DNA from 3 places in the Cytobacillus sp. BC1816 genome. Region 3 is predicted to be linked to each of the others. Evidence: riboswitches for the same ligand, from Rfam matches in the RefSeq annotation. Region 3 holds a riboswitch; each other region holds the start of a gene.
The links. A riboswitch is a leader RNA that binds a small molecule or an ion and turns the genes downstream of it on or off. The one in region 3 is predicted to bind cyclic di-GMP.

Region 1 (10,057 bases), 870 kb from region 3:
GAAAAAGCTATGTGAATGAGTCACATAGCTTATAAACGCCTATTGATTTTTTCATTGACGGCAAAATAAGTGCCGTGTTTTTCTCTTTGGACTGCTTCTTTTCTTCGTTCTTCCTCAGCGGTAAACTGCTGAAGATCTTTCCTCAGATTCCCCGCACAGCTGCTGCATAGCTTGCCTTCCCGGATGCTTGTCCCGCATTTCTCGCAGGGATATCCCAAATTTGGAAATTGAGCTAACTTCAAACGGCCGGTCTTAATAAACTTTATGATGAGTTCTTCCTCGACTTCGGTCGCCTCAACAACCTCCATCATCTTCGCTGTCCTGTTTTCCCTCTTCCGGATAAACTGGTAAACCGTCTCGTAAGCCTTTTCTTCTTCCTTCCAGCAGTCCTGACAGACATCGCGGAATTGATTTTGGACAAAAATGGCATCACATTTCGGGCAGTTTGATAACTCAGCCATATGATTCTTCCTCTCTCAGTTTGTGATGAAATTATTATAGCTCGAAGAATAAGATAATTATAGAAAAATATTATTCGAAGTACAGATGGCTGCTGGCTGTTTCTATGAATCGGGATTCTGGAACGGAAGGGCTTTGCTCTAGCTGTACCTGCAGAGTATCAAGCATCCCCGCTAGTTCAGCTCTCGGTCCCTCTTCGATAATAAATTGAAATCCATAATTAGTCAGAGCATCTGATATTTCGTCTTTCCGGACAATCGTTCCGGTAAAGGAGAGAACCTCTCCAAAAAGCTTGGTTTCAATTAATAGAATGATATCCTTCCTCACAGGGAGTTTCATCTTTGAAACAAATTTTACTCCGCCTGCACTCATATCTTCAATCAGGATTTTCGCGCTGCCCATTTTGACAGGCTTGCTGTTAAGCTCTAAGATGGTCATTTCTGCCTCCAGCGGATAGGGAAATTCGACTCGAACATACTTGCGCAAACCTTTAAATACATTGTCTTCCTTGATATTTTGCGGCTTCAGGGTGCCAATTAACAGTTTCTGCTCAAAGGCCGGAGGCGGAATTGGCTTACTGAAAAGATACCCCTGTATTTGGTCACAATCATTCTTCCTTAAAGAATAGAACTGTTCAAAGGTCTCTACACCTTCTGCTACCACCTTCATATTCAGCCCATGGGCAAGCTGAATCAGATTGGCTGTAATGATTGCATCTTCCGCGTTTTTATCCATTGCCTGGATAAACGTTTTATCAATCTTTAAAACATCAAATTTATAATTCTTTAGCTGTGTGATGGAGGAATACCCGGTCCCAAAGTCATCCAGCGCAATTTTCACGCCCATTTCTCCCAACTCTTTAAGCACTGCAATCACATTTTCGGAATAGCTGATTAGGGAAGATTCCGTCAATTCGATTTCAATGAATGATGCATCAAGGTGATTCTCATCTAATGCCTTTTTTATCGTGGAAACAAGACAGCTTTTCAAGAAGCTCAGCGGAGAGATGTTTACAGATATCGGAACAATCGATAAACCTCGTTCCTTCCAGGAATAAATCTGGCTGCATACTTTCCTTATCACGTATTCACCTATATTTATGATTAAACCAGTTTCCTCTGCCACTGGTATAAACTCCAGCGGCGAAACTCTGCCCCATTCCGGATGATTCCACCTTAATAAAGCTTCGGCACTTACTATTTTGCCGTTCTTCGTATCCACTCTTGGCTGGTATTCAAGAAAAAACTCATCATTTTGAATGGCTTTTCTCATATCCTGTTCAAGGGTAAAAAGCTTATAAGATTCAATGTCCATGGAAGAATGGTAAACCTGGAATCTATTATTCCCTTTCTGCTTGGCGTGATACAGGGAAGATTCCGTATTTCTGACCAATTCATCAGCTGTGCTCCCATTATCCGGATATAAACTAATGCCTATAGACGGGGTAATATTAAGCTCAAAGCTGTCGATGTGGAATGGTTCAGAGAAAATTTCATTAATTGAATCTGCTAATTGTGCAGGATCCTCCTTTTCCTGGATATATTCCATAATAACTGCAAATTGATCACCGGAAATTCTTGCAGAAAAACAGACTGGATTTAGCTTCTCCTTCATTCTTTGTGAAACAAGCCTAAGAAGTTCATCTCCTGATGAGTGTCCAAATGTATCATTAATCTGTTTTAAGCGCTGCAAGTCAAAAAACAGGATGGCAAATCTCTGGTGTTCATCGTTTTCAATAAGGGTTTGGAGTTTCTGATCAAAGTACCGGCGGTTCGGCAGATCGGTCAAATGATCATAAAATGCCATACGCCTCATTCTCTTTTCAAGCCATTTTTGTTCTGTAATGTCTGTTACAAATCCATCAACGCGGATAAGTTCACCTCTTTCATCTAAATAGGGGATACTATGATCATTCACCCATCTAAGCTCACCGGATTTATGGAAAATACGGTATTGGCAGCGAATGCTCTTCCCATGTATAAGATTTACCCGGTTGGCTTCCAGACTTCGCAGGTCATCGGGATGGATCACTTCGTCCCATAAATCAAAGTTGTCAATTAGCTCGCTTGCTGTGTACCCGAAAATGCCTTCCACTCCCCTGGAGAAGTGAATTACCTTTCTTTCTATTAAATCTGCGGAATAAATGCCCACATCAAGATTTTCATAGATTTGTCCTATTTTTCGCTCATTTTCATAGAGCTTTTCTTCCATGCGCCTTTTTTCAGTTATATCCTGAATCGTTGCAATGATTTTCGGTGATCCGCTTTCTTCAGAAAAATAGTCCGCACGATGATGAATATACCGTTCCTCTCCATCCTGCCTGATTATCCGGCATATCAAATCCACACTATTCTTTTCGTTTAGCAGCTTTTGAAACCGATCTTCAAAAGCCGGACGGTCGTCTGGATGAAGATAACTTAAATACATTCTGAAGTCTGGAAAAAAGCCATTTTGAGGTTTTAGGCCAAAAATCCGAAACAGCTGATCAGACCAAAAACCTTTATCGTTTTCAACATCGTACTCCAGGCTTCCAATATTTGCGATCTTCTGAGCCTGGTTCAGATTGTTTCTTATTTTAGTAAATTCCATTTGCTGACTGCTATATTCAGCCATATCTTTAGTGGTGTTTTCACCATCCTGTGAGTTTATTTCGTCCACTTCAAAACATCCTTTCCAATAAAAAAGGCAAACGAAAATAGTTCTTCTTCTGTGCAGCCCGGCTGCCATGGCAGAAACCTGCTTTAGGCCCGCAGCTTTGCGTCTTTTACTTTCGTAAAATTTGCCCTGGGTTAGAATATTTTAACATAGGATTATTTTCCTAATAACTATCTATTTCAAAAATATAACTTTGTAAAATTTGACAAAACGCTAGCCTCTTGCCAATGTGACCGATGATACTGATGCAGCACCCCCTTCTTTCAGAACTTTCGCTGCATGATATAGGGTCGAGCCGGTTGTATAAATATCATCAATCACGATGATCTTTCTATTTTCGATATTGAGATTTAGCTGCTGAAAAACCTGATTAAGATGGATTCGGTCAAACCGGGATTTCTTGGATTGCTTTTCTGAGTGAATTCGCTGCAGCAGTTCCGTCACGGTAAAGCCTGTCTCATGGATGAGTGCACCAGACTGATTAAAGCCTCGTTCATAAAGCCTTTGAGGACTGAGAGGTATTGGAACGAGATAGTCGAATTCCACGGTTTTCAGCTTTTTCCTCATAAAAGGGGAGAAAGCCTTCGCAAAAATATAATCACCACGAAACTTATATCGGGCTATTGTTTCTTTCATGAAGTCATCGTACATAAAGATAGAAATATTTTTCTCAAACATCCCTGACCACCCTGGATTCTGATTCCACCTTAGACAATCTGTACATAGATCGGCTTTTCTAAATTGAGGATCTTGGATGCTGAAGGGCCGGCTGCATTTACTGCAAGTATCGCCTTTGATAAATGGAAGTTTATCGATGCAGGTCTGGCATAAATGATTCTCTTTTGGCCGCGACCAGAGAGTTGTCCAGCTGACTGCTGACATGATTTCTCCATGACAAATTAAGCAATTAATAATCGATCAGTCCTTTCTTTTTGGCCTCAGAGTTCATTTTGATGATTTGTTTTTGAGCCTTGACCATGCTTTCGGTTTTGCCGTAGTGGAAAAAGGTAATATCACCGCTTGGAAATTGAGCGCTTCTGCCGACCCGGCCGGCGATTTGAACAAGGGCGCTTTCCGTGAAGATGCGGTCTTCTGCTCCGAGTACTGCAACATCAATATTAGGGAAGGTAACTCCTCTTTCCAGAATGGTCGTTGTTATGAGCATCGTGATCTCTTTATTGCGCATCATTTGGACTTTATCTTTTCGATCGGGGTCTTCCGCGTGGACAACTTGGATTTTAGGATAAGTTTTACGAAGGATGGTGAGGACTTTTTCCAATTTATCGATTTTCGGAATGAAGAGCAGGCACTGCTTCTGGTTATCGAGCCTCTTTTTGATCCAATGGCTAACTGCTGACGGGAGTTTGTCATTTTTTAGTGATTTCTCCCAATTTCCGCACCACTTGAAAGACGGTACAGGCAATGGATGACGATGATATCTAGCCGGGATAGTGACAAAATTCCTTTTTCCACTGTGGCATTCATTTTGCCATTTTTGACTGGGGGTTGCAGTTAAATAGATCATAGAGGAGGTTTCTTTGCGGGACTGGCGGACAGCATACTGAAGGCTTTCGTCTGCCGTATAAGGAAAGGCATCCACTTCATCAAGGATTACGGTGTCAAATGCTTTGTAAAAGCGGAGGAGCTGATGCGTGGTTGCGATAGTTAAGGGAGCTTGGATATGGCGGTCTTCACTGCCGCCGTAGAGGACAGCCACCTGAATACCGGGGAAGACTGCTTTAAACCGCGGACCAAGCTCCAGTACAACGTCTGTTCTCGGGGTGGCAATGCACACTCTTTTACCAAAGGCGAGTGCTGCATTGATTCCTTCAAATAGAACTTCTGTTTTTCCTGCTCCGCAGACAGCCCAGACTAGGAGTTCCTTATTTTCGATTACAGCCTGCTTTACCTGGTCGGAGGCAACCTGCTGTCCGGGTGATAGGGTGCCTGCCCATTCCAAGGGTTTCTCCATTAAATCCCGGACAGAAGCAGGACCGCACCATCCAATCAGAGGAGTGCACTCACTAACCCGCCCCATCATGATGCATTTCCGGCAGTAAGTACATTCTTTCTCACCGCATCGGGCACAGGAAAAACTGGCGAACAGTGAACGCTCTTTATTGCCGCACCTGGCACAAACTGTCTTGATTTTGGTCTTAGTTATTCCTTTTCGGTAAGAAATATAGCCATTTTCAAAGTGCTGATGGATTTCTTCAATTGAATACGGAAGGTTTTCGAATAGAAGCTGTTTTCCGTGGAGGATTTGCAGGAGTTCTTTGTTATATGAATAGTTTTCGTTCAATGGCGGCTTTGGAATGGTGTCAATGGATGATATCGGGAGGCTTTCTGGAGGAAAATCATATAAATATGGGGTCATTTTTCGATTAAATCTCAAACGGATCACCTCAATGCTAATTTCTTTGCAAGTTTTGCGGTTTTATTTGCAAATTCACGAATTTTTTTGCAGATTTGGACCAGTTATTTGCAGAATCAAACCTTCTTTTTGCAAGATCCCTGATACTATTTGCAAAATCCCTACATTCGCATCACCCCTTCCAAAAAAATCTGCGCCATCCCAAGAATGGCGCACCAAAACACAACTTACTTCTTCACCCAGCCAAATCCCATAGCACCTTCACCTAGATGGGTTCCAATGACCGGCCCAAAGTAACTGATCATAAACTCAACATTCGGATATTCCGCTTCAAGCTCAGCCTTCCACTCGCGCGCTTCTTCTTCACGATTGGCATGAATAATAACCGCCTGGTACGGCTCCCCGCTTTTCACATCTTCCCAGAAAAGATCGACCATCCGCTTCATCGCTTTTTTGCGCGTGCGAATCTTTTCAAACGGAACAATTTTCTTATCCTCAAAATGGAGCAGCGGCTTCACCTGCAGCAGGCTTCCAATAAGTGCCTGTGCACTGGATAAACGTCCCCCGCGCTGAAGATGCGATAAATCATCCACCATGAAATAAGCCCGAATGCTCTTCTTCATCTCCTGAAGGCGCTCAACGATTTCCTGTGGATTCTTACCGGCAGCAGCCAGTTCAGCGGCTTCAATCACATAAAACCCCTGCACCATACAGCTGATTTCGGAGTCAAACGGGAAAACCTGAATATCCTCCACCATGCTCCCAGCAGTAACTGCCCCCTGGAACGTCCCGCTAATGCCGCTCGACAAATGAATCGAAATCACCGCATCATACTCTTTTGATAATTTCTCAAACAGCTCGGCAAACTCGCCCACCGGCGGCTGTGAAGTGGTCGGAAGATCTTTATGCTTCACTTCTTCATAAAAGTCTGCAGCCGTAATTTCTACTTCTTCCTGATAGGTCTCACTGCCAAAAATAACACTCAACGGTATCATATGTATATTTAACTTTTCTCTTAAATCCTTAGGAATGTATGCTGTACTATCCGTTACAACAGCCGTTTTCATAAATAGAGGTACCATCCTTATCTTTTTTCTCTACTGTATGTTCCATTTTATATGATAACGGGGGAAAATGCATTAAGTTATAAAGTTGGGAAGTAAATAATCCTATGCCCCATTATGCCTACTTTTAAGACTTGGTAATTTTTTACCTTAAAATCCTTCTCATGTGTATGATAAAATGCTCCTTGTGTCTTTATTTTGTAAAGGAGCTGTAACACATTGATTAAAAGCACTTATTCCACGAATACTACCGAATCTAATAAATACAGCTTAGATACTCTTCATCAAATGCTTAATAATGAATTGGGTAAATATAAACACATTAAAGTTCCAAATATTGACCATTCAATTAGCGGGCCTGAACTTGCTTCCTGGCTCATAGACAGTTTGCCTCCAAAGGAAATCGAGAAGCTTGTTTATTTAGTGAATCAAGCAAAAAAGAGATCCTCCAATACAAAACCTATCTTTCAAACAGCTGCAGCCGCACTTATAAAATAAACACGCAGAGGTGGTAACTTCTTGCGTGTTTATTTTTTGGTTAATATTTCAAAAAAAGTGTATAAATACCTTTAATTCACCTGGTCTTTCCGTTATCATTAATATAAATAAGTAAATTTCTTTTGAACAATAAAGAATAGAGGTAAACCATATATTGCAAGTAATGAGGAAATTTAAAAGCTTGTTAAGAACAGGTAAAAATATAAAAAAAAGCCCCTATAAAAAAGGACTTTTTCTCTTAATAAATTACCGTACCTCTACCCAGCCATTTTTGATCGCTACAACGACTGCCTGAGTACGGTCATTTACATTCATTTTTTGCAGGATATTGCTCACATGGTTCTTTACTGTTTTTTCACTTATGTATAAAGCTTCCCCAATTCCGCGGTTGCTTTTGCCATCTGCAAGGAGCTGAAGCACTTCGCATTCACGGCGTGTCAGCAAGTGCAGAGGACGGCGGATTTCCACCTGTGAATAAGATGTGGTCCCTGTACCTTCTGCTGCAAGTCTGCGGTACTCATTTACCAGGTTGTGTGTCACCTTCGGATGTAAGTAAGATCCTCCATCAGCAACAACCTTTACAGCCTCGACTAATGCATCTGCATCCATTTCTTTTAAAAGGTATCCGCTTGCACCTGTCTTAAGTGCGTGCGTTACATAATTCTCATCATCATGGATGGAAAGAATGATTACCTTGGATTCTGGATATTTATTAATCAGCTGGCGGGTCGCTTCCACACCATTTGTGTTCGGCATATTGATGTCCATGATGATTACATCTGGATCATACTCTTCCACGAGACCCATGGCTTCACTGCCATCATCGCCTTCTGCCACTACATTAAAGCTCTTTTCGAAATCTAAAATGCGTTTTACCCCTTCTCTGAATAATTGATGGTCATCAATTATGACGATCTTTGTATTCAAATGCTTCGCCTCCCAAATCTCCAGTTAGTTTTCTATCTCTATTCTTAAGGTGTTTCTTATTTCAATGGCACCTGGATAATGACAATGGTTCCTTTGCCTGGTTTAGAATCTATGGACATCTGGCCATCCAAAAGTTCAAGCCTTTCGCCCATTCCCATAATCCCAAAAGATCCCGGACGCTTCTCGCGAATATTGAAGCCTTTCCCATCGTCTTTGACGACTACTGCTACTCTGGTGCAGTTTATTTCTATTTTCACATGGATTTCTTTAGCTTGCGCATGCTTGAGAGCATTTGTCACAGACTCCTGAATCAAACGGAACAATGCGACTTCATATTGTGGCGGCAATCGCTTTTCTTCGCCAACATTCGCGAAATATATCCTGGTACTCCTGTGATACTCTTCGATGGTTGTTAAGTATTTTTTGAGGGTAGGTATTAACCCCAAATCATCAAGAGCCATTGGACGCAAGTCATAAATAATCCTGCGGACTTCATATAAAGCATTGCGGACCATTTTTTTCAGGTCTTTTATTTCAGTAATGGCTTCATCAGCACCGCGCTCTTTGTATACCCGTTCAATTAAATCGGACCTCATCATGACATTCGCCATCATCTGGGCCGGTCCGTCATGAATCTCACGGGACACTCTTTTCCGCTCTTCTTCCTGTGCTTCGATGATCTTCAGACCAAAATCCTGTTTAAGCTTCGCGTCTTCAATGATTTCTCCCATTTGTTTCAAGTCACTTGTCAGATAATTCATCACGACCGTAATTTGTGAAATGAGGACTTCAGCTCTATCAATCGTGTCGTTAACACCTATAAGCCTTCTTTCAATATCATCACGGCGATCCCTCAGCTGCTTTTCTAGCTGGCGGTTCATGGATAAATCCATTTGAAGCTGATGGGCCTTCTCATATGCTTCACGCACTTCAGACTCTGAATAATCCTTAAAATGCATGCTTACTTCAGAAAGGCGCTTTCTTGCAAACCGGGTTTGCACCTCCAGCTTATCCCCTTCTTCAATTACCTTAAGGACCATTTGTTTAACTTCCATAAGTTCTTCGGTTAAAGTCTTATGGTCTTTACGGCATTGTTCACCTATACGGAAAATTTCATCTTTACTGGTGCCTACTGTTTGAACCATTTTTTCAAGAATAAGATCCAGAGTCTTGGAATCGAATTTCTTAATACTCATTTACACTCCTCCAAGGGCGTAACCCTTCCGCTATGTACCTTTATTTTAGCGCTAAATGAGCTAAGATACTATCGTTCCATCCTGAAAATTATACCAGGTTACCTAAAATTCGGTAAAAAGGCTTAGACTTGTGATTTTACCCTGTGTCTTATATCCTATATAAAAGCAGGGTAAACATGACTACCAGGCAAACTAATATGTATATTTATACCACTTAAAGATTAAAATCGGCACATTTTTTATTATAGCAGCATAAACATCAGAATTGTTTTCATTATAACATGGGAAAAAATGTTCTATATTAAAGTTTTATTACATTCTGTTGAAAATTATGTGTTTCAAACTTTGTCGATTTATAATGAAATAGGTCAATTTATAAATTTGAAGAGAGACAGGAAGGAGCGGTTTACATGCTGCCCTATTACTATACAGTAAAGGGATATGGAGAGAATGAAATAATAATAGATAAATCCCGATTTATTGCACATGTATCCCGAGCAAAATCAGAAGAGGAAGCACAGGAATTCATCCTATCTATAAAGAAAAAACATTATAATGCAACACATAATTGTTCTGCCTATTTAATAGGGGAAAATGATCAAATCCAAAAGGCGAATGATGATGGAGAGCCGAGCGGAACGGCTGGCGTACCAATATTGGAGGTCTTGAAGAAAAAAAAGCTAAAGGATTCCGTTGTAGTCGTAACCCGATACTTTGGCGGTATAAAACTGGGGGCAGGCGGCCTAATTCGCGCCTATGGGAAAGCAACTTCGGAAGGATTGCAGACAACCGGGATTGTCGAAAGAGAACTTGTAACGATTATGCATACAAAAATAGACTATACCTGGCTTGGAAAAATAGAGAACGAACTCCGGTCCTCCCTA
Region 2 (10,057 bases), 760 kb from region 3:
TGGTCAATAGCTGTTTTGACTTTGTTGGAAACATCCTTTACCTGATTCACTGCTTCACTTGGGTGTTTTAAGTAATAGCCGACATTGGTGGACGTATTCCGGCAATTATTCAGAACGGTTTCCCTTGTGGATTTGTCAAGAAGGCTTAGCGCACCGCCTGCAAGTGCTCCAAATAGTACACCTTTCCAAAACAATGATTTCCCCATATTTTATTCTCCTTTAGCAAAATTATTATATGAAAATTTGGTTCAATTTTTCCCTATTTTCCGGCTGACGAAACCTGACTCGTCCTTTTCTTGTATTATCTTATGTGATTTGTACAAACTTCTCCTTTATTTTCTACTAATTTCCATGGTACATGCAAGCCTAATTTATATTGACAATTTGTTGATATCGTGGAAAGATGATAAGAAAAGTGTGTGCGTCCAAATACATAGCTAAGAGAGGGTGTCTCCGAAATGAATAATTTGTCGGAAAAATCGGTTGAGAATGTGGAGTTTATGATTGAGGCTATTAAGGAAAAGCTGAAGGTTTTAAACTTAGGTGCTATAAAGCCTTCCCACTTTGATGAGGAAATGTATGAGGAATTGAAGGATATTTATGATCTTGTTATGAAGAAGAATTCTTTTAGCCCAAATGAGATGCAGGCGCTGGTTGAAGAGTTGGGGAATTTGAGGAAGAATAAGTAATTATGAAGCAGCCTTTTGAGGGCTGTTTTTTTGATGGTTTTACTATGCCTATGACATAATTTGCAGCTGGTGACCTAGGGTGCTGATTTCCGCTGCAGGGACTCGTTTTCCGCTGCTCCCGCAGGACATTGAATAAGCTTCCCTGAATGAACACCGCACGAAGAAAATGCGTCAGCATTTTCGAGGATCGAGTCCCTTCTGCTCCAATCAGCACGGTATTTACAAGAATTTTAGGAAATCAAAACGCGAATGGATAATCCCCTTAAAAAATCAATTAATCAAATATTAAAAACCCCCTGCCAATCAGGCAGAGGGCTGTCAATTTTATTAACCTAACAACTTAAGCGATTCACGTGTAAATGCCGGAATATCATCTGGCTGGCGGCTTGTTACTAACTGGTTTTGGCAGACGACGACTTCTGAGTCCTGGAATTTGGCACCTGCGTATTCCATGTCGACTTGGATGGATTTGTAGCCGGTTGCGTCGCGGCCTTCCAATGTTTTAGCTGTCAGCAATAGCTGCGGTCCGTGGCAGATGGCGAATACTGGTTTCTTTTCGTCCATGAAGGATTTTGTAAATTGAACAAAACGGTCATCGGCACGAAGCTGATCCGGTGAAAATCCGCCTGGCAGGAACAGGGCATCAAAGTTCTGCGGATTTACGTTATCAATGCTTTGATCTATTTGAACAGTGGCTTCACCCTGTTTTCCTTTAACGGATTTGCCTTGTTCCTTTTCAATTGTCACGACTTCATGGCCGGCTTCTTTAAATGCTTGGGCAGGTTCCGTGTATTCACTATCTTCGAACATCTCGGTAATTAAGCATGCAATTTTTTTACTCATTTATAACATCTCCTTTGAAAAAATCTTCACATAAGGAGATTTCCCTGAATGGACAATCTTAAACGTAAAAATACATGTTCACCTTTAAAACACCCCGCTGTCCATTCTTCTTGCAAAGTCAACAAACCTGAATTTGTCCGGTCTGTGTCTGGACTCTGTGTATTGGAAAAGGGTAGCATCGTCGAAGTAGATATAATTTTTCACCACCACAATAGCATAGAATCCTTCCATATCAAGGAGCCTGCGATCTTCGGCAGTTGGTTCTTCCACTGTAAATTCCTTTTTGGCAAAGCTGATTTTTTTTCCGAGTTCGCCCTCAATATAGGCAAAAATAGAGCTCTGGCAGATTTCTTTGGTCAAGCCAGGGACATATTTCTCAACTAAAAAGTCTTTGTCCAAAATAATCCGCTCATCTTCAATTTTCCGGACACGAAAGACTTTCCATACCTTTTCACTTTTATCAATATGGAGGTGTTTCATCTTTTCTGCGTCAGGCTGGATGAGTGAAAATTCGTCCACAACCGTTTCGGCACGCTGACCCATCTTCCCGGCCAGCTCTTTAAAGCTGACTAGACCCGATATGGGGAACTGAAGCTTTTTCAAATCAAGGACCATCGAGCCTTTCCCGCGGATTTTCTGGATAAAGCCGTTTTGTGCAAGCAAATTCAAAGCTTTGCGGATGGTTTCCCTTGAAGTGGAATACATCTCCGTCAATTCATGTTCAGATGGCAGAATGGATCTGGCGGGATACTTGCCTTCCTGAATTTTTTGGGCAAGCTCCTCATAAATCACTAAGTATTTATTATTTCTCATTTCAATCACCATTTCAGTCATGTTTTACACCATTCTACCATTTATTGTGACTGTTTTCATTTACCTGTTGGACAGCTGGATAAAATACCATCCTCCTTCGGTTATGACCGGCTTGAAGGTTTTTACTTTTAGCTTCAGCTCTTTAGCGATCTGATGTATATCCTCCTCGGTCGGGGTAGGATAGAGGTTTTCAAATGCAGAGAAGAAGCTGTTAAAAACACTTGAAAACTCTTCCCCTTTCTTCGAATGAAGAATGGGCGTGATAATAGTTATGGATCCTTTCCGGCTAAGCCATCTTTTCAAGCGGGATAGCAACTGCTTGCGATCCTCCGGCTGGATATAGTGCAGTAAATTATTGACCATAATTAAATCAGCCTGCTGATCAGGTGAGTATTCATGAACATCCGCTGTGACAATTTTAATGTTCGGAATATCTTTGCAATTGGTTCTGGCGGAATCTGCCACCTCTTCATTAATTTCAATGCCTGCCAGTTTTGCTTGGGGGAATTTTTGACTGATTCTGCTTAAATAGCCGCCTTCCCCGCAGCCAATGTCGATGATCCTTTCCATTTTGTTTTTTTTTATAGTTTTCATCAGACGCGGCAGTGCAAGCTGTTCAAGCAGTGACGACGTTCTCGCTACGGTAGGTCCATGCTCTTCATGATCAAAAGTGTTTTTCTTATTGGAACGGAGCAGTTCTGGATAAGAGAGTAGAGTCGGGATATGCAATTCCATCATTTCCTTCAGGATGATTCCTGTAGATCGGGGGTTTTTCGGCGTGGACGGAAGGCTGAATTTAGATGCTGTCTTAATTTTATCCTTTCCTTTCTTTTTCAAATGGCGGATCGAAAGCCCCACCTCCACCCACCTTAAAAGCAGCTCCTCCTGAAGATTTCTGCTTGATGCCACCTCTTTTACCGTTTTCCAGCTGCGGAACTGGGAAAAAAGGTCAAGCTCGAAGCCTACATACGCATGCCAGCTGTACAAAAACGGCTGGTTCTTTTTCATCCAATTTCGTGCTTTTAGTAATCTCACATATTCATTTATCATACTGTTCAACCTTCTTCCAGGGATAGTCATCTTTTTCTGTATAAAAATAATGGCTTTTATCCGCCGCTGATAATTCTGTTCTTCTTGCCGGCAGCATACCTGCCTGAATCAATCGATCCCACAGGCTCTCTGGCCAATATCCGAGGCCTGAAACATTCAGCATTTGCTTATATTGCAGGGTTTTATCTCTTTCAATCTGCTTCAGGCCTTTACGGCGTATTCCAGTAATAACCCGGTTAGAATAGGAATACGCTATGGCGGATAAATGGCTGAGACTGATCATATTTTCAGCCCGGGGCTTCCGGACTTTTTCATACCACTTAAGCTTGTCCGGCGAAATTCTTCCGCTCGTATACATCTCAGCAAGCAATTCACCAAGTATATCCGCATCCTGAATCGCCATATTCATTCCTTCACCTGCCATCGGGTGGACCGTATGGGCCGCATCCCCCAAAATGGCGAGTCTTCCATCCACATATTTATCTGCATAAAAGGCTGTCGGAATCATCAGCTGAATATCCTTCCAGTTTTTCAGTCTGGTCACATACCCCTCCAATTCCGGCAAAAGCTCTAAATAGTTTTTATGGAAATGGTGAATTCCTTTCTGGAGATGTTTCTTATAAGTGCCCTCAGGAATTAAATAGACTGACCGTACTTTCGCATCCGGCAGTGGAAATAAGCCAAGGAACCGTTCATCCTTAGAAATGATCTTCCCTTCCTCCAGTGATTGAGGCCGGGGGAACGTGACAGTTAAAAATTGATGATTATACTCAATCTTTTTAATCTTACTGTTCATTACTTTTCTTGTTATGGAATTCCTTCCCTCAGCACCTATAAAAAAGTCAGCCTTCACTGTCAGCTGCTCCTTTACATCCTTCCGCTTAACTATTAATTCTCCATTGTCATATTCTTTTGCCAGGGTCCCTGACAAATAATGAAAGTTTGGAAATTGGAGCGCCCGTTTAAGAAGGATTCCTTTCAGCTTTTCATGCTCGATCATGAGGGAGTAATCAAAATCCCCCGGCAGAATGCTGTAATCCATGGCAAACTCTTTTTCCCCTTCCACAAACGCAATTCGGGAAAATGAAAAGCCATTCTCGCGGATTACATCCAAAGCATCTAGCCGCTTAAAAATTTTCAGGCTCTTCGGCTGCAGGAGTTCGCCTTTATAAACGGAAGATGGGGCATCCAATTTCTCCAGAACGAGGACATCAATATTGGCTTGGGCAAGCTTCAATCCAAGCGTCAAGCCTCCAATCCCTCCGCCCACAATTGCAACCTCTGTATTCAAGGACATGTTTCCACCACCTTTGCCTTTTATTTAACCTCCTTTTTAAAAAACAAAACCAATGGATATGCTGATATTACAATGTCTGGAAAAAATTATTAGAACAAACTTTTGAAAATAGGAGTATGATTGTGGGAGGCACCTATATTTTTCAAAATCCTGTATAATAGAGAGAGTAAAATCAATTAACGTTCCTTTTAGGGCGATATATAGCAATATTTTTTGGAGGCAATAAAATGAGAGAAATAGCAGTCGAACAATATATCCAAATGGACAACGCAATTCCGGTCGATGTCAGGTCTCCAATTGAATTTGAGGAGTGCAGCATTCCCGGTGCTGTCAATGTGCCGCTTTTCACTAATGAAGAACGTGTGGAAATCGGAACACTATATAAAAAAGAAGGATCTGATGCGGCTAAGTGGAGAGCGATGGAAATCGTTTCACCTAAAATTCCGTCCATGATGCAAAAAATCAGAGACCTGAAAGATGATGGCTTCCAGCCTGTCATATACTGCTGGCGCGGCGGCATGCGCAGTAAAGCGGTCACTACTTTTATCACATATGCCGGTATTTCAATCCCTCGTTTAACTGGGGGCTATAGAGCTTACCGTCAATATATACTTGAAAACACAGCAGACTTAATTCCTGAAAAAGCAGTTGTTCTGCACGGAATGACCGGCGTCGGGAAAACGGATGTGCTGAAGGTGTTAAGCGAAAAAGGATATCCTGTTATTGATCTTGAAGAAATGGCAGGACATCGCGGATCGATCTTCGGCTCTTTTGGCATGGGGGACGGCAGCACACAAAAAACATTTGATGCACTATTGTATCAAGCCCTTTCAGAGGTTAAAGGTTCCCCATTTATTATTATGGAAGCTGAAAGCAAACGAATAGGCAAGGTTGTTCAGCCGGACGAGCTGCTTGATACAAAAAAAACCGGTATTCACATTGATATGTTCGCAAGCATGGATTCCCGTGTGCAGCGTATCCTCCGGGACTATGTTGAACCTTATCACAAAGAATACTGGTTCAAGCCGAAAGTTGATGAGAGCCTTGTGTTTATCAAGAAACGTCTGAAAGATACTGAAATCCGCGAGCAGCTGGATCAATCAGTTGAAGCAGAAAACTACGAGCTATTTATCAAACTCTTATTAGAAAACTATTACGATCCGCGCTATGCCTTTAAACAGCATGAATATGAAGGCCAATTCCACCATGTGAATGCGGATGATGTGGAAGCAGCTGCACAACAAATTATTGACATTATTGAAAAGCAAAATGCTCCCGTCCTCTGACGCGGAGCATTACTTTTTGCGAGCGACAAAAGATATATTTTTATAAAACATAGATAACTAACTATTTAATTCGGTTAACACTGTGGTATGATGATAATAATATTGAACAAATCGTTCTTAATATGGAACTCTATATATGATATAATCCTATTACATACAAAATAAGGTGTGTGGTATACGATGATCGGTGATCGTGTAAAAAAACTTCGCCAGGAAAAGAAAATGTCCTTATCCGAGCTTGCGGACCAGGCCGGTGTGGCAAAATCGTATCTAAGTTCGCTTGAGCGCAATCTGCAAACCAACCCATCGATTCAATTTCTTGAAAAAATTGCGGGTGTGTTGAATGTTCCTTTGGACCATCTAATCAACGAGCAAATCAATAAGGACGAGCTTGACAGTGAATGGATGAAGATCGTGAAGGAAGCTATGGAGTCTGGGGTTTCGAAGGAGCAGTTTCGGGAGTTTTTGGATTTTAATAAGTGGAGAAGCGGACAAAAATCATAGACGCAATGAGCCTGAATGTACAGGCTTATTTTTTTTGGAAAATAAGGATCTTTTCTCATAGGTGTTGTTTTTGCTTATTATTCTGCCCGTTGATTCCGCTACCGGAACTTGCTTTCCGCGAGGAGGAACAGGAGCCTCCTCGGCTTTGCCTGCGGGGTCTCCCGCTCCCTCTCCTCCCCCAGGAGTCAAGTCCCCTCCGCTCCAATCAACTCAGTAAATTTAATCAAGTTATTAAAAAGCAACAAACTTTACGAAAACAGCCAAAATAAAAAGCATTTCCGTATATAGAGATACCTCTAACAGAAATACTTAGCCATACCAAATATTAAGCTTCGATCAGAAGCTCTTTGGCTTTGTTATTATGTAAAAACTCTCTAATTTCTTCCTTTTGCAGGCCTAAGTTCTTTGCTTCCATAATTAACTGCAGCCACTCCAAATCAATTCCTTCGACCTTTACATTTTCCTCTGTCAAAATTCTTCCCCCCAGGATACATATCGTATTCCAGGCAACCCAGCCATCTTAGTATTTTTCAATACCTTAGACCCGTGACTTTGCGTCCTCATCTTTCAATGAGTTTGCCTTTTTCTGCGCCTATCGGCTCAAAGAAATATTTTCCATAGATGTATTCTACTATGGGCGTATTGCTAACGTTGTCAGATTTTGTATTCATTGTTAATTATTTTAATATTAAATTTTTTTATTTTCGACAAAGCCCTAAATACTGTAGTTGTTTTAGATTACCATTACCCTCACCTTTTAAAGGAAGTTGTTGTTAATGGTCGAATTCTTTTTTGAGTAGTAGGAAAGTCCGATTCTTTTTCTGTAGTTTTTGCTGATTTGTATTATTGAATAGGTGTGCGGAGTTTTGCTTTTATAAAAGGCCGTGTGGACTGGTTCAAGGGTCATAGCATCCTGAAAGATTTCATTCGTTAAATCAGTTCCGCAAATCGGGCATAGCCAGCCATCCGATTCACTGCTGCTATATGAAGGTTTGTGGCATTTATGGCAGTTCTTTCGGTACATTTACAGCCTCCTCATTTGACTAAGAATAGTATATTTACTCAATCGGTTCTCAAAGATAGAGCTTCATAAATCCATAAAACATGAAGTACTAATATTAATGAATAAAGATAAGCTGCACCTTTTGCCAATACCTTTACTTTAGTTTCTGGCGGAAACTTAATCGAACTTGAAAGCAGGATTAAAAAGCCTGAAAGAACAGCTTTATTAGAAAGAAATAATTATAGGGGTTCTATAGTATATAGAAAATTGGCAGAATTTTTTTCTTAAGTTCCCCGCTTAAGGAGTAGCTTTTTGATTATATTCATTAACTGCTTAGATAAGTTCTAAACGCGAATAAAAATTAAGGCCTTATAGAATCAGTTCCTCAGGCCTTAATCTAATGTTCACTCCGCATCCTTCTATAACGCCATAACAAAATAACGCTTCCGGCACCTAAAAATAGTGCACCGATTAGTAATAAATTATAATTATTTGTTGCGGTATTGGGGAGCTTGTTAACTTTCTCTGGGATTACAGTTGCATCAGTGGATGGTGGCGAATTAATAGTTCCCCCTCCAGAATCATTATTATCACCTGAGCCGGGAGTCTCATTGTCAGTTTCAGTGTCACCTGTTGCCTCGGCAAGAAAAATGATTTCAACCTCTGCGGATGAGTTTTGAAATTCATTCCCCAAATGCTCTGGCATTGTTACTTGGAAAAATAGGGTTTCATCTGTTCCCTTCGCTAATTCTCTGGGAGTGAAACCTTTAAAATCTTTAAGTTTTCCTTCGTAAAGCATCTTTGTATCTTTCTTAACCTCAAGCTCTAATTCCTCAAAAAGTCTTTTAATAGACTTCGATTTTCCAATGTTAGAAGTATATTTAAAATCCTGTTTACCATCATTTTTTATGGTTATATTTCGGGGCATCCAGTCCCCTGGTTTTAAATTTTCTACTTTAAATAGATATCTATTTGAGTCTTCTAAGTTCGTATTAATATCAATTTCCTTATCTACTGCTATTGCAGTTTCGTTTCCAAAAACCATTAAGAAAAGAAAAATATATATAATAAATTTTACAGGTTTTGCCAGCAAACTTTTAACTTTCATGGCATTCCCTCACAACGATATATTTAACAAAAGGCGGGAAACTACTTCCCACCCTTTGGTTTGAAAACCTATTATCTTGCAACACCAGCGCCTTGCTTACCATCAAATGTCCATTTCAGTTCTAAAGAATCCCCTTGGAATTCGTTTTGATCAGCATTGTTTTCTACAAACTCATATTGTACATAAAGAGTATCAGAAGTACCTGCTGCTAAATTTCCTCCATTTTCTGCAAACCAACCACTCCAGAAGTTTCCAGCAATAACATCAGGGCTTGCATTTTTCAGATCATAAAGTGTAGTTGACCAGATTGGCGCGTCTAATTTATCAGCATTAATTAAGAAATTAACACGAATATGTTTCCCAAGATCATCCCCATTATTTCCATTTGCGTCATTAACTTTATAATCAGTCATTAAATCAATTGTAGCTATATCCAAGCTGCCACCATTAACTAGTTGGAATGAACGGAGCATAGTATCTCCAGGTTTAATATTATTCACATCAATAATGGTTGTTGGATTTACACTTAAATCCAATGTTCCAGCTGCAAATTTAGCAGTAGCTTCTGCACTGTCACTAAAGTATGCAAATGTTCCCCCACCAACTAATGAAATTCCTAATGCGGCTGATGCAATTCCCATACCTAACTTTTTCTTAAGATTCATAATAAAGCTTCCTCCTCTTACCCCTTTTTGGGTATGTATAATTTTATATATTGACCCCTGCATAACTACAGGGAGTGCAACCAAGTTAAGCTGTTTTTTCTTCTGAATCCGTTTTACTGCTTTTAGGGTCAATTTCTCTAATAGCCTGGAAGATGCTGAATGCTGCATATCCTAGGAGTAATAATCCCGGGCCAATAAGCAAAATCGCACTTCCCTCTTTCGATTGAGCAAAATCTATAAAATATCCCACATAAGGAATAGTGAAGCCGGTATAAATAGCTCTTACATTCTCAGATAGCACAGGTTCCATGTCTGCAGTCTTGTTGTTATCTCCCTTTGTTTCATACAGGACATGATCTCCGCTGCTGCTGACACCGATTATTCGGTGAGTAATTAATTTTTCTTCGCTTGCCTGAAATGTAATGACATCATCTTTCTTAAGAGACTTGCTTTCTTCCGAGCTAAGCGGCTTTACTGCAATAACAGAACCAGTTTGGAAGGCAGGCTCCATAGAGCCTGATAACACTGTCTTCAGCTGATATCCAAAGGCCTGCGGTTCTCCTCCTGATGCTTTGGAGGAGACCACTAGGATGGCCATCAAAATTAAATTAATGAATAGAACCGCAGTTATAATGTTGCTTATAACTTTCAATGCTTTTTTCAAGCTATTCACCTGCCTCGTCTGTGCTTTTTTCAGAATTAACCGGAGCTTCCGAAGCCTTAACCTTGCTATCTTCCGGCTTTGTTTCTTCTATTGGTTTCTCTTGTGGCTTTTCTTCAACTTTAGACTGTTCTACTT
Region 3 (10,057 bases):
TCAGGGTAAAAACGGAATGTTGTAATAGGAGAAATTTCATTCGTTACTGCCACATTCGAAACTTCTCTTGTTAACATCTCTCTAAATGCAATATTGACACGGATATAGTTGGCCAAAAGCTCTTGATAGCCTTCCATTCCAAATGCTAATAACGATGCATAAATCGCCAAAGCACTTCCCATCCGCGAGCATTCCAGTGTGAAGCCTGTATGATAGCTGCCATATCCACGGTTCCCAACATAAGGCGTTTCCTCTGCATCTAAGTCTACATACTTAAGATATTCTCTGTTTTTAATTAAAAATAAACTTGTGATATATGGGGTTTGTCCAAGCTTATGGAAATCAAAGACCATACTATCTGCAAGCTTTATCTGTTTGAACTTATGCTGATAGGATCTTAAAACCTTCTTAACATTGTCTTCAAATCTCAGAGGGTTGCTTTCAAAATCGTAATGGTTAAAGAAGGTATACATGCCGCCCATGGCCGAATCTGCATGGATATAGATCGGAAATACGCCATGGGTGCGTTCCAAGTCTTCTGCTATCCGCTTAATCCCCTCAATGTCATCAACCCCAAATGTATCAGTCGTTCCCATTGTGGCAAGTACATAAAGAGGAACACCGCCATTGCCAATAACAAGCGCCATTTTCTCTTTTAAATCGTCGAGATTCATAGAATGATCAGCATTCGCTTTTACCCGAATCATGTTTTTCACGCCAATCCCTGCAGCTTCTACAGACTTATACAGACTATAGTGTGATAGCTCTGAACAGAAGCAATAGAGATTTTGCGGTACACCATTTTCATTTGAAGACGGTGCGTACCGTGCAATGGCAAGTCGCAAAGAATTAAAAACAGCGCCTTGTCCTCCCCAGGTTGTATACCCTGCACTAATGCTCTCATCGTATCCGATTAATTTGGATAGCATACTGGTTATTTCGATTTCTGCTGCAGCCGCAGCCGGTCCTTCCACATCCCAAAGATTGTTCCCATTGACCAGGACCATTACTAAGTTCCCGATCATACTGGCTATATTCGGAAGGGGCGCTGCGTTGGCTACATAATTTCGATTGACGTAGCGGTGTCCTTCTGCCAATTTAAGAAGCTCCTGAATCACTTCCTCCATCGGCACACCCTTTTTCGGAACATCGGCCTTTTCAATGATACGATTATAGTAATCCTCTGTGTATTCGGGCATTATTCCCAGTGTTAGTTTGTTGGGATCCTTTAACTCATCTATTTTCGTTAAGATCGTCTTAAAGTAAGACAATAATTCCTCTCTTTGGAGTTCATTCCCATCCATGCTGGGAAATAACTTTTGTATTTCCTTCATCCTGTACCTCCTGGATGCTTTTTCTTGAAGCAGTTTTATCTAAAGATCCAATAAAAAAGTCCACACAGGTGGACAAATCAGTGCCTAATTAAGCCTTTTGGCAACCTGGCTGCCATAGAAATATTCCCTATTAAATAGAAGGGATACTGTAATATTTATTGATCCTTTCTTTTATAAGGACTAATTCGGGCATCAAAGGGAAGCTTCCCACAAGCTGCATTTACCTGAAAGAAGCACCTTTATATTAATCAGCCAGCAAGGTAAGGATCTTTATACTGCTGCACTGACCTTTTTATCAGCAATTTGATCCTGAGCTGCCTCTGTTTCAGCACCATGATTCCATGCAAATATTAATTTGTTTACATCATTTGTCAGCTCAACAAGGTTTTTTGCTACCTGAACGAGTTTTTGCATTGCAGATAGTTCATCATCACTAATTTCGAGTAGCTCCTCAAACATTTCAACAGATTCCCTTGAGATTGAGGCAATCTCAACAATTGTTGCCATGATCTGCTGTGAAGCAGAGGATAATTCCTGTGTACTCGCAGAAGAGTTTTCATTATTTTCAGCAATAATTTTTGTAGTAGCCAGAATTTGTTTGAACATGGCCCCAACTTCTACAAGAGTGGTATTTGTATCTTTCAATTCCTCTGTTCCCTGCTGCATGGAGTTCACAACTACTTCAGTTTCTTCCTGTATATTCTTTACAATGTTTGATACTTCAGAGGAGGACTGCCGTGATTGTTCGGCCAATTTTCGAACCTCATCAGCAACGACCGCAAATCCCTTGCCATGCTCTCCCGCACGGGCCGCTTCTATGGCCGCATTCAATGCCAATAAATTAATTTGTTCTGAAATCCCTGTAATCACTTTTACTATCGTGCCGATTTCATGAGACTTTTCTCCGAGTTTATTTATGGCATCAAATGTTATATTTACCGTTTGATTAAACTGATTCATTTTATCTAAAGAATCCTTTAGCTTCTCGTTTCCGTCCTGCGTCAGTTCTAAGGTAGTATTCGATTGTTCTGAAATCTGAAGGGATCTCACGGATAGATCTTCGATAGCCTGTGTCATTTCCTCCATAGATGCAGCACTTTCTTCTGTAGCTGCCAATTGTTTCGTCAACCCTCTGCCTACCTCATCAATTGCCGCTCTAACAATATCCGCTTTCTCAGAAGCATATTCACCGACTTCAGTAAGATTTTCACCTTTTTCATGAACATCTTTTGAATAGGAAAAAAACTTTTCCCTTACAAGGCCAAAATAGTCGATTAGCCCATTAAATGCAGTATGTTTAGAGCTTCGTTCATCAACTTTGTTTGCAATATTGCCCGCTGATAATTCTTCCATTCCATTTATTATTTCTTTATGAATATGAAGATGGTGCTTTAACGAAAAATACCGGTAGGCAAAAAACACCGATACTCCCATTAAGATAATAATGATGCCTAGCATAATCGCTTCCATTTTAAGTAAATCCCCTTACATCTATTTAATTGAATTAAACTTCAGTGTGTATATTTAAAGCTCTTTTATAAGGATATATGTACCATCCGCTACATTTTCAGGAATACCGCTCAACTTATGATTATCCTGATATTTATGGACAATATAATTTCCTTCTGTATCTATATATTTTTTCATATTATGATATTTTTCCATGACCCGTATTGATTTAGGGTTGGTTGCTTCACCTAAAACAGCCTTTAATCCTTGGGATGATGCTTTTGCGATTAATCTATTTCCCAGTTCCTGAATAATTTCATGACGATTATGTTCAGCCATTACGCCTAACATGAAAAGGTGTAATAGTTCTCCATCCTTGATTTCATGTCCATTCTGTTTTTTATAATCTTCCATGAAACGTTTATCTACATCTTCCAAAACACGCAGAATTACATTCATATCATAAAAAGAACCTTCAAATATGTCTTCCCCAATTATCTCAGGTGCATTTGTATCTCCCGCAAGCACACCAACAACTTTATGATTAGCATCCTGTGCAACTGCGCAATATCCCTGTTCAATCTTAGAGTCTAAATAATCCTTGGTAAACTGATAGAAATCCTCATAGCCTATATTCAGTTGACCTACCATTGGCTCCTGAACCCATTTCCCTGCAACCTCCACTCCTATGAACGTACGGGCCAGACAATCAGCTGCTTTCACAATTAACTCTGGCTGATCCTTCGTTATAATTTCATATGTATATAGCTCTAGTGTTGTTTGCACTTCTTTACTCCCTTTCAAATGTAAAATAATGATTCCCTAATCATAGTCACGAACATTAGATGCCATGAGGCACTTTATCAACAAACGTACCTGAGAACTCAATTCTCTCAAGTGCATTCCTGATTTGCACCTGCGCAATTTTAGATGATGGTTTTACAACAAGAATATCCTTAAATCCCAATGAAGAATAAAATTGCATTGTCTGTTCAAGCTGTGGAACCACCTTTGATGGGACAGGTGTTTGATGGGTCCCGTCTACAACAAATGTATAACTTTGCCTTGATACCTTATTAATCGTATCCTGTAAATCTATCATATAACCTTCCGCATCCTCCTCTCTCATTAACCCATGAACCTGTACATGAACTTCCTTTGCGGCCTCATTAATGGCCATTTTGTATTTTTTCTTATCTACAACTATCATCGCTGATCTCCTTTTCCTGTATTCTCCATCATTTTTTTGCCCCTGTTTAAAGGGGTCCAAAAAAAAGACTACCCCCAAATAGATAGGGGATAGCCAAATAAACGTTCGTTATTATCCTTGGCAACCCGACTGTCATTACCCTGGAGGATTTTAGACTCGTAGCTTTGCGTCCTTACCTTTCGATAAGTTTGCCTTTTTCAATTTTATTAAGTAGGACTAATTTCACGATTACATTTTACTATACTATTATAAAGAACTTGCCATTTTTTGTCGATACTTGTATTTTTTATCCGTATATCCAATTTCATTCCAAAGAGTATGTTCCCCATGTTAAAGAAATTAAAAAGGTTCCCATAAATTTAGTTAACTTATGAGAAGCCTCAATTAAAAACCTTTATGCCAACAAAATATCAGTATCCCTCATTCACCCGCCAGCGCAAACTTCGGCCGGTAAAAATCAACTTCATGCTCTAATTCATAAATCCCTTTTCAAAAAAGCGAAAATAAAAGGGATTAATAATTTATAGAGCTGATGTATTTTGTTATTCTAGTAAATATGCATATTGGGCAGCTTAGGAGTGGATTTTAACCGTGAACAAAAAAGACATCGCACAGATTCGGAAACAATTTAAGTTAAATAATGACTTACTAAAGATCTCAGATATTTTTAATGTCTATATTATGAAGGAATCAAGCGAGATTTATCATTATGAGAGCCAGCCTTTTGAAATGCTGGACCAGGATCAGCAGGAGCTATTTATGGATAACTTCAAAAAGCTGCTTGGCGGCCAATTGGATGAAAAGCTCTTTGAATTAAAGTTTCAGAGGGATGCCGAAAACAGCAGCCAGCTCATCCTGCATCAAGGTTTGCTAAGCAGTGATGCTGAAGGCTGGACAGAACTAATGCTTCAGATTGTCGGCAAAATGCTGGGAATCCGGCAATATGAAAAGGATATTGTCGTTACGTTCATTCGCGGGGAGTATCTTAAGCCAATGAAACGCCGCAATGCAGAAGCCGAGGAAAGTGAACGGGATACCGTTTATTCTCATCCCTTTATTCTTTGCAGCATAAATAACACGCAAGAACCGAAGAAAGAACTGCTTTTTGACTATGTCGAAAAGGAATTTAAATATCATTTTACCGTTGATCCGATTATCAACCTCAAGGCTCCCATTTCAGGGTTCCTATTTCCATGCTTCACCGATCATGCTGCTGATGTCAATCACGTCTTGTATTCAGCAGGCAAGGTTCATGAGCCCGACCACCAGTTCATAGAGGACATTTTAAACGGAGAAGAAACGATGACGGCGCAGGATGATAAAATCGTTTTTGAGGAAATTATTAAAGACGTAACAGGAGATCAGCTAAGCACATCAACACTTTCCAGCGTATATGAAGAGATTAACCGGATGATCGTGGAAAACGAAGAGGATGAACCGCCTAAGCTGGATTCCAAAGACGTAGAACGTGTTTTAAAGGTGAGCGGACTCGAAGATATTGATTCAGAAAGGATCCAATCCGCTTATCAAAAAATCATCGACGATGACAAATATGAAATAAAGGCAAGCAGCGTCCTGCCCAAATTTAATTCAAAATCAATAAAAATCAGCACGAAGGCAGCCAACATATCCATCTGCCCGCAAGATCTTCGATATGTCAAACAAATCCATTTTGACGGCAAGCGCTACCTGATGATCGAAGTGGAAGAAGATACCGTGATTGAAGGCTTCACGATGATTCCCGAAACTTTTGGCGGGGGTCAGGACAAAGAATAATAAAAAAAGGAATTCCCGAATAGGAATTCCTTTTTGTTTGTTATAAGCAGTTTGGGGATCAGCGGGACAGAAAACCTGTACCTATGTCCTAGCGGATGATGCTTTAAAACGTTGGGTTCAACGCTTTAAATTACACCATACTACCCCTAAGGTGAGAGTGTGAATATCTTAAACGTGGTGTGTGGCAGGGTGCGGCAGCTCAAGATTTTTCCATATTTCATCTGTAACATCTATAACATATTACTACTTTTTCAGTGGATTGCGTTAGCAAAATGTTAGTATTTTATAAGCGTTATACTAAGGTAGTCGAATTCTAGAGTTTATTTTTTGTTAGTAAATTTTTTACGAGTTAATTTGGGAATAAATAACGATAAAAAGAAAGACCGAAATAAACTAAATACGACAAACGCGATCCATAATCCGTGGTTTTCATAATGCGGTACAAGCACCCAAAGTGCAATTAAAAAAATAATCAATGATAAACCAATGGAATCCCGGATAGACTTTGCTTCAGTAGCACCAGAAAAAATTCCTTCTAGCTGCAAACCCCAGAAACCAAAGATAGGAAACACAAGCATCCATACCAGAAAGTCTTCTGACATAGCTTTTACTTCTGTAATTGTCGTAAATGAGGCGATTATACTTTCTCCGAAAATAAGTACGCTTAAACTCAAAAGAATGGCCGAGCCTAATCCCCATTGAGCGGAAAGAGTATACGCACGCTTATAAAGAAAAAAATTAACCCCACCTATAGCTCTGCCGACCAATATACTAGAAGCATTCGCGAAACCGCCAAATAAATAAGCTATTATATAGTGAATTTGTAGTAAGATGGCATTGGCTGCTAACGTAACTTCGCCCATACTTGCACCTATAGAAGTAAAAATTAAGGTCATCGTGAGCAAACATACAGTCCTTAGAAATAAATCTCGGTTCACTTTCATCATTTTTAGAATTGGTCCAGTTTCTAGCAGCATTGATAACTTTATATTGGCTAGTTTCTCTCTATTGGTCAAGTAAAGAAGCCATGCTCCTAACACAACAGCACTAATCTCAGCTATAAGAGTAGCAAAAGCAACGCCCTTAACTCCCATTCCTAACTCTAAAACAAAAACAAGGTCTAATATAATGTTTAAGGCATTCATCCATATTTGAGTAGCCAAAGCTAAACGCACCTTTCCCATTCCAATAAGCCAACCAATAATCACGTAGCTAAGCAGAATAAACGGTGCTCCCCAGATTCGAACAGAAAAATAGGAGGATGCAAAGAATGATACCGCTTCACTTCCTCCAATTAATGATAAGGCAATGGCCAAAATAGGACCCTGTAAAATGATAAAAAACAAGCCAAACAAAATAGCTAAAATCATTGGTCTAAGTAAGGATAATACCATTTCATTTTGATTATTTGCTCCTTCTGCCTGAGCAGTAAATCCACTTGTACTCACTCGCAGGAATCCAAGCAGCCAATACATTGTATTAAAGATAACGGCCCCAATGGCAACACCACCTATTGAAGCCGGGTCGGGAATCCTTCCAACAACTGCAGTATCAACTGCCCCTAAAATAGGTGTTGAAATGCCTGATATAATGAGTGGAATGGCCAACACTAAATATTCTCTGTGGCTACAGGATGATGTAGTATTATTTAAGACCATTGAATCTGTTGCCAATTTCATAAATTCCTCCTGCTTTATCCATAACTTAATCAATTGAAGGTGTTTAAATTTGGAATTTCCAAGACCTACAACCTGAGCAAATTTTAATCAATTCTAAACGTTATCCATTTTTATATCTCGATTTTTTGGATTGCATCCATAAGATCCGAAGATTTTCTATCCCATCATAAAATATTCCTGCTTAAAAGTACTCCTATACATCCTAACAAAACAAGTAATGAGATAATTAGTACTTAATAGCTTAAGTATAATTTCTTTAAAAATGCAGAAAAAGACAGGTTTCCCTGTCCTTATCCATAAATTTCACCCATCCTCTTTCATCTAAAGATAGATCTTCATCTCGTGGAATACATCTGCTTATTGCTTCGAGGATATAATGACGGAATTTTTCATTTGGATATTTTGGAGCAGTCTTTGGCATCAAACTTTATGTTTTATTTACTGACTTCACGAAGCTTATATTCTGTTTATGTTAACCCAGTTTGCCCGTTGTAAGTGTACGAAAGCGTGGATGTTCTGCAAGGATGCAGTCTCTTAATCGTTTAACTATAGGGTGTTTTGATGAAAAAAATTGGTCTTTTGAATCGTAACGCTCAATCAATTCCCCTTTTTCAAGTACACCAATTTTATCAGAAATCGAATAGGCTGCTTTAATATCATGTGTAATAAAAAGATAAGATAAGCCGAAGTCATCTTTTAACTCGCTTAATAGTTCTAAAATTAAGCTTTGTGTAACCATATCTAAACTACTAACTGATTCGTCTAGAACGACTAACTTCGGTTTAAGAGCGATTGCTCTAGCAATATTTATCCTTTGCAATTGTCCTCCGCTAAATTGGTGCGGGTATTTTTTTAAATCCTTTTCGCTTAATCCTACTCTTTCTAATAGCTCACAAACTGTTCTTCTTAATTCTCCTTTGGTTAGTTTTCCATAGTTCTCCAACGGCTCGCTGATAATACGTTCAGCGGTCATTCGGGGATTAACAGCTGAGTATGAGTCCTGAAATACAACTTGGAGGTCGCGGCGTATATTATGTTGGGTAGCTTTATCCGAATTATATATGTCATATCCTTGAAACAAAACCTGGCCTTGCTGTGGACGCTGAATCCCGAGAATTACTCTTCCTAAGGTACTTTTACCGGCTCCACTGGTTCCAATTAAACCTAAACATGTTCCCTCTTCAATAGTAAAGGAAATATCATTAAGAACTTTTTTTGATAGATCTTTTCCTATAAAAAACTTCTTAGAATTAAAGCTAAGACTAACTTGTTTTACCTGTAGCAAGCTCAATGGTTTCACCCCTTGGAAGATTCAATGGGCCTATCATAACATATAGGTATAGGACTGTTTCTGGGAATATAAGGTCGGTCTTGTCCTCAGCAACTTCTTGGTGTACTCATGTTGTGGATTATCAAACAATTCTAACACATTTGCAGCTTCCACTATTCGCCCGTGTTGCATAACGATTACATCATCCGCCATTTCCGAAATAACGCCAAGATCATGGGAAATGAGCAGAATAGATGTACCATATTCAGAACGAACTTTATCTAATAGACGGAGTACTAATGATTGGCTATGAAGATCTAATGCAGTAGTTGGCTCATCCGCGATTATAACGGAAGGGTTTAAGCATGCAGCCATTGCAATCATCACACGTTGAAGCATACCTCCACTTAATTCAAAAGGATAGTTTTTTAATATTTTATCAGAATCTGGTAAATTTATACTTTTCATTACATCAATCGCAAGCTCTTTTGCTTGCTTTTTCTTTAACGTGGTATGAGATCTGATGGTTTCAACAAATTGATGACCAATCGTAAAAACTGGTGTAAAAGCATTCATTGGATTTTGCATAATAAAAGCAATATCCTTCCCTCTAATTTTCCGCATTTCTTTGTTTTCGAGACCATTCAACTCCTTGCCTTGTAATGTAATACTCCCTCTAATATCCATTTTTTTCTTGTCATGCAGCTGCAGAATGGACATACTTGTAACCGTTTTACCACTGCCACTTTCCCCAACAAGCCCAAGAATCCTTCCTTTTTTTATTCCAAAATTTATATCCTGAACAAGTGTGGAAAAACCTACTTCAGTTGTTACTTGTACATGTAAGTCTTTAACATTTAAAATGTCTCGCTCATTTACATCCATTATTCAACAGTCCTTTTTCATTAGCGGCGTTTAACCCCAAAACGTTCTGATAGTGATTCACCTAATAAATTAAACGTCACAACGACTAGCATGATCATTAAACCCGGATAAATCATTAATGTTGGATTCGTTCTGATATATGATTTCCCTTCATGAATCATCGCCCCCCACTCCGGTGTAGGGGGTTGCACACCTAAGCCTAAGAAGGACATGGATGATAAATTCATAATCGCCCAACCCATTTCTAATGTTCCCATTACCGCTAGTGATGGGAGAACATTAGGAATAATATGTTTCTTCATAATAATCCATGTAGAAGAACCACTGATTTTAGCTGCGGTAATATAGTTCTGTTCCTTCAGGCTTAGAACCATTCCCCGGATTACCCTTGCATAATAAACCCATTGTACGAGGATTAATCCTAAAATAACTTGTTTAAGACCCGCTCCCCAAA

Region 1: it holds a riboswitch for cyclic di-GMP, as region 3 does, so the genes downstream of both, ACR42H_RS24220 (EAL domain-containing protein) here and ACR42H_RS01635 (hypothetical protein) in region 3, are expected to answer to the same signal.
Region 2: it holds a riboswitch for cyclic di-GMP, as region 3 does, so the genes downstream of both, ACR42H_RS05600 (anti-repressor SinI family protein) here and ACR42H_RS01635 (hypothetical protein) in region 3, are expected to answer to the same signal.

The regions. Positions count from the first base shown of each region.
Region 1 covers NZ_CP195611.1:4,764,949-4,775,005, forward strand. The annotation lists gene ACR42H_RS24215 (TIGR03826 family flagellar region protein) at 30-461, opposite strand; gene ACR42H_RS24220 (EAL domain-containing protein) at 532-3,117, opposite strand; cyclic di-GMP riboswitch class I at 3,167-3,253, opposite strand; gene ACR42H_RS24225 (ComF family protein) at 3,328-3,792, opposite strand; partial or broken gene ACR42H_RS24230 (ComF family protein) at 3,883-3,996, opposite strand; gene ACR42H_RS24235 (DEAD/DEAH box helicase) at 4,022-5,491, opposite strand; gene ACR42H_RS24240 (DegV family protein) at 5,716-6,555, opposite strand; gene ACR42H_RS24245 (hypothetical protein) at 6,772-7,050, shown strand; gene ACR42H_RS24250 (response regulator) at 7,297-7,977, opposite strand; gene ACR42H_RS24255 (sensor histidine kinase) at 8,034-9,173, opposite strand; gene ACR42H_RS24260 (YigZ family protein) at 9,584-10,057, shown strand, end outside.
Region 2 covers NZ_CP195611.1:1,048,817-1,058,873, reverse strand. The annotation lists gene ACR42H_RS05640 (YtxH domain-containing protein) at 1-206, opposite strand, end outside; gene ACR42H_RS05635 (DUF1128 domain-containing protein) at 459-689, shown strand; gene ACR42H_RS05630 (type 1 glutamine amidotransferase domain-containing protein) at 1,017-1,532, opposite strand; gene treR (trehalose operon repressor) at 1,617-2,366, opposite strand; gene ACR42H_RS05620 (class I SAM-dependent methyltransferase) at 2,406-3,380, opposite strand; gene ACR42H_RS05615 (FAD-dependent oxidoreductase) at 3,385-4,692, opposite strand; gene mnmH (tRNA 2-selenouridine(34) synthase MnmH) at 4,920-5,978, shown strand; gene ACR42H_RS05605 (helix-turn-helix domain-containing protein) at 6,159-6,482, shown strand; gene ACR42H_RS05600 (anti-repressor SinI family protein) at 6,808-6,954, opposite strand; cyclic di-GMP riboswitch class I at 6,985-7,073, opposite strand; gene ACR42H_RS05595 (hypothetical protein) at 7,240-7,506, opposite strand; gene ACR42H_RS05590 (LPXTG cell wall anchor domain-containing protein) at 7,883-8,593, opposite strand; gene ACR42H_RS05585 (CalY family protein) at 8,665-9,258, opposite strand; gene sipW (signal peptidase I SipW) at 9,344-9,922, opposite strand; gene tapA (amyloid fiber anchoring/assembly protein TapA) at 9,924-10,057, opposite strand, start outside.
Region 3 covers NZ_CP195611.1:288,395-298,451, reverse strand. The annotation lists gene ACR42H_RS01650 (pyridoxal phosphate-dependent decarboxylase family protein) at 1-1,334, opposite strand, end outside; gene ACR42H_RS01645 (methyl-accepting chemotaxis protein) at 1,605-2,804, opposite strand; gene ACR42H_RS01640 (hypothetical protein) at 2,859-3,569, opposite strand; gene ACR42H_RS01635 (hypothetical protein) at 3,625-3,993, opposite strand; cyclic di-GMP riboswitch class I at 4,110-4,196, opposite strand; gene ACR42H_RS01630 (DUF4317 domain-containing protein) at 4,585-5,769, shown strand; gene ACR42H_RS01625 (MATE family efflux transporter) at 6,090-7,448, opposite strand; gene nikE (nickel import ATP-binding protein NikE) at 7,921-8,739, opposite strand; gene nikD (nickel import ATP-binding protein NikD) at 8,773-9,603, opposite strand; gene nikC (nickel ABC transporter permease subunit NikC) at 9,624-10,057, opposite strand, start outside.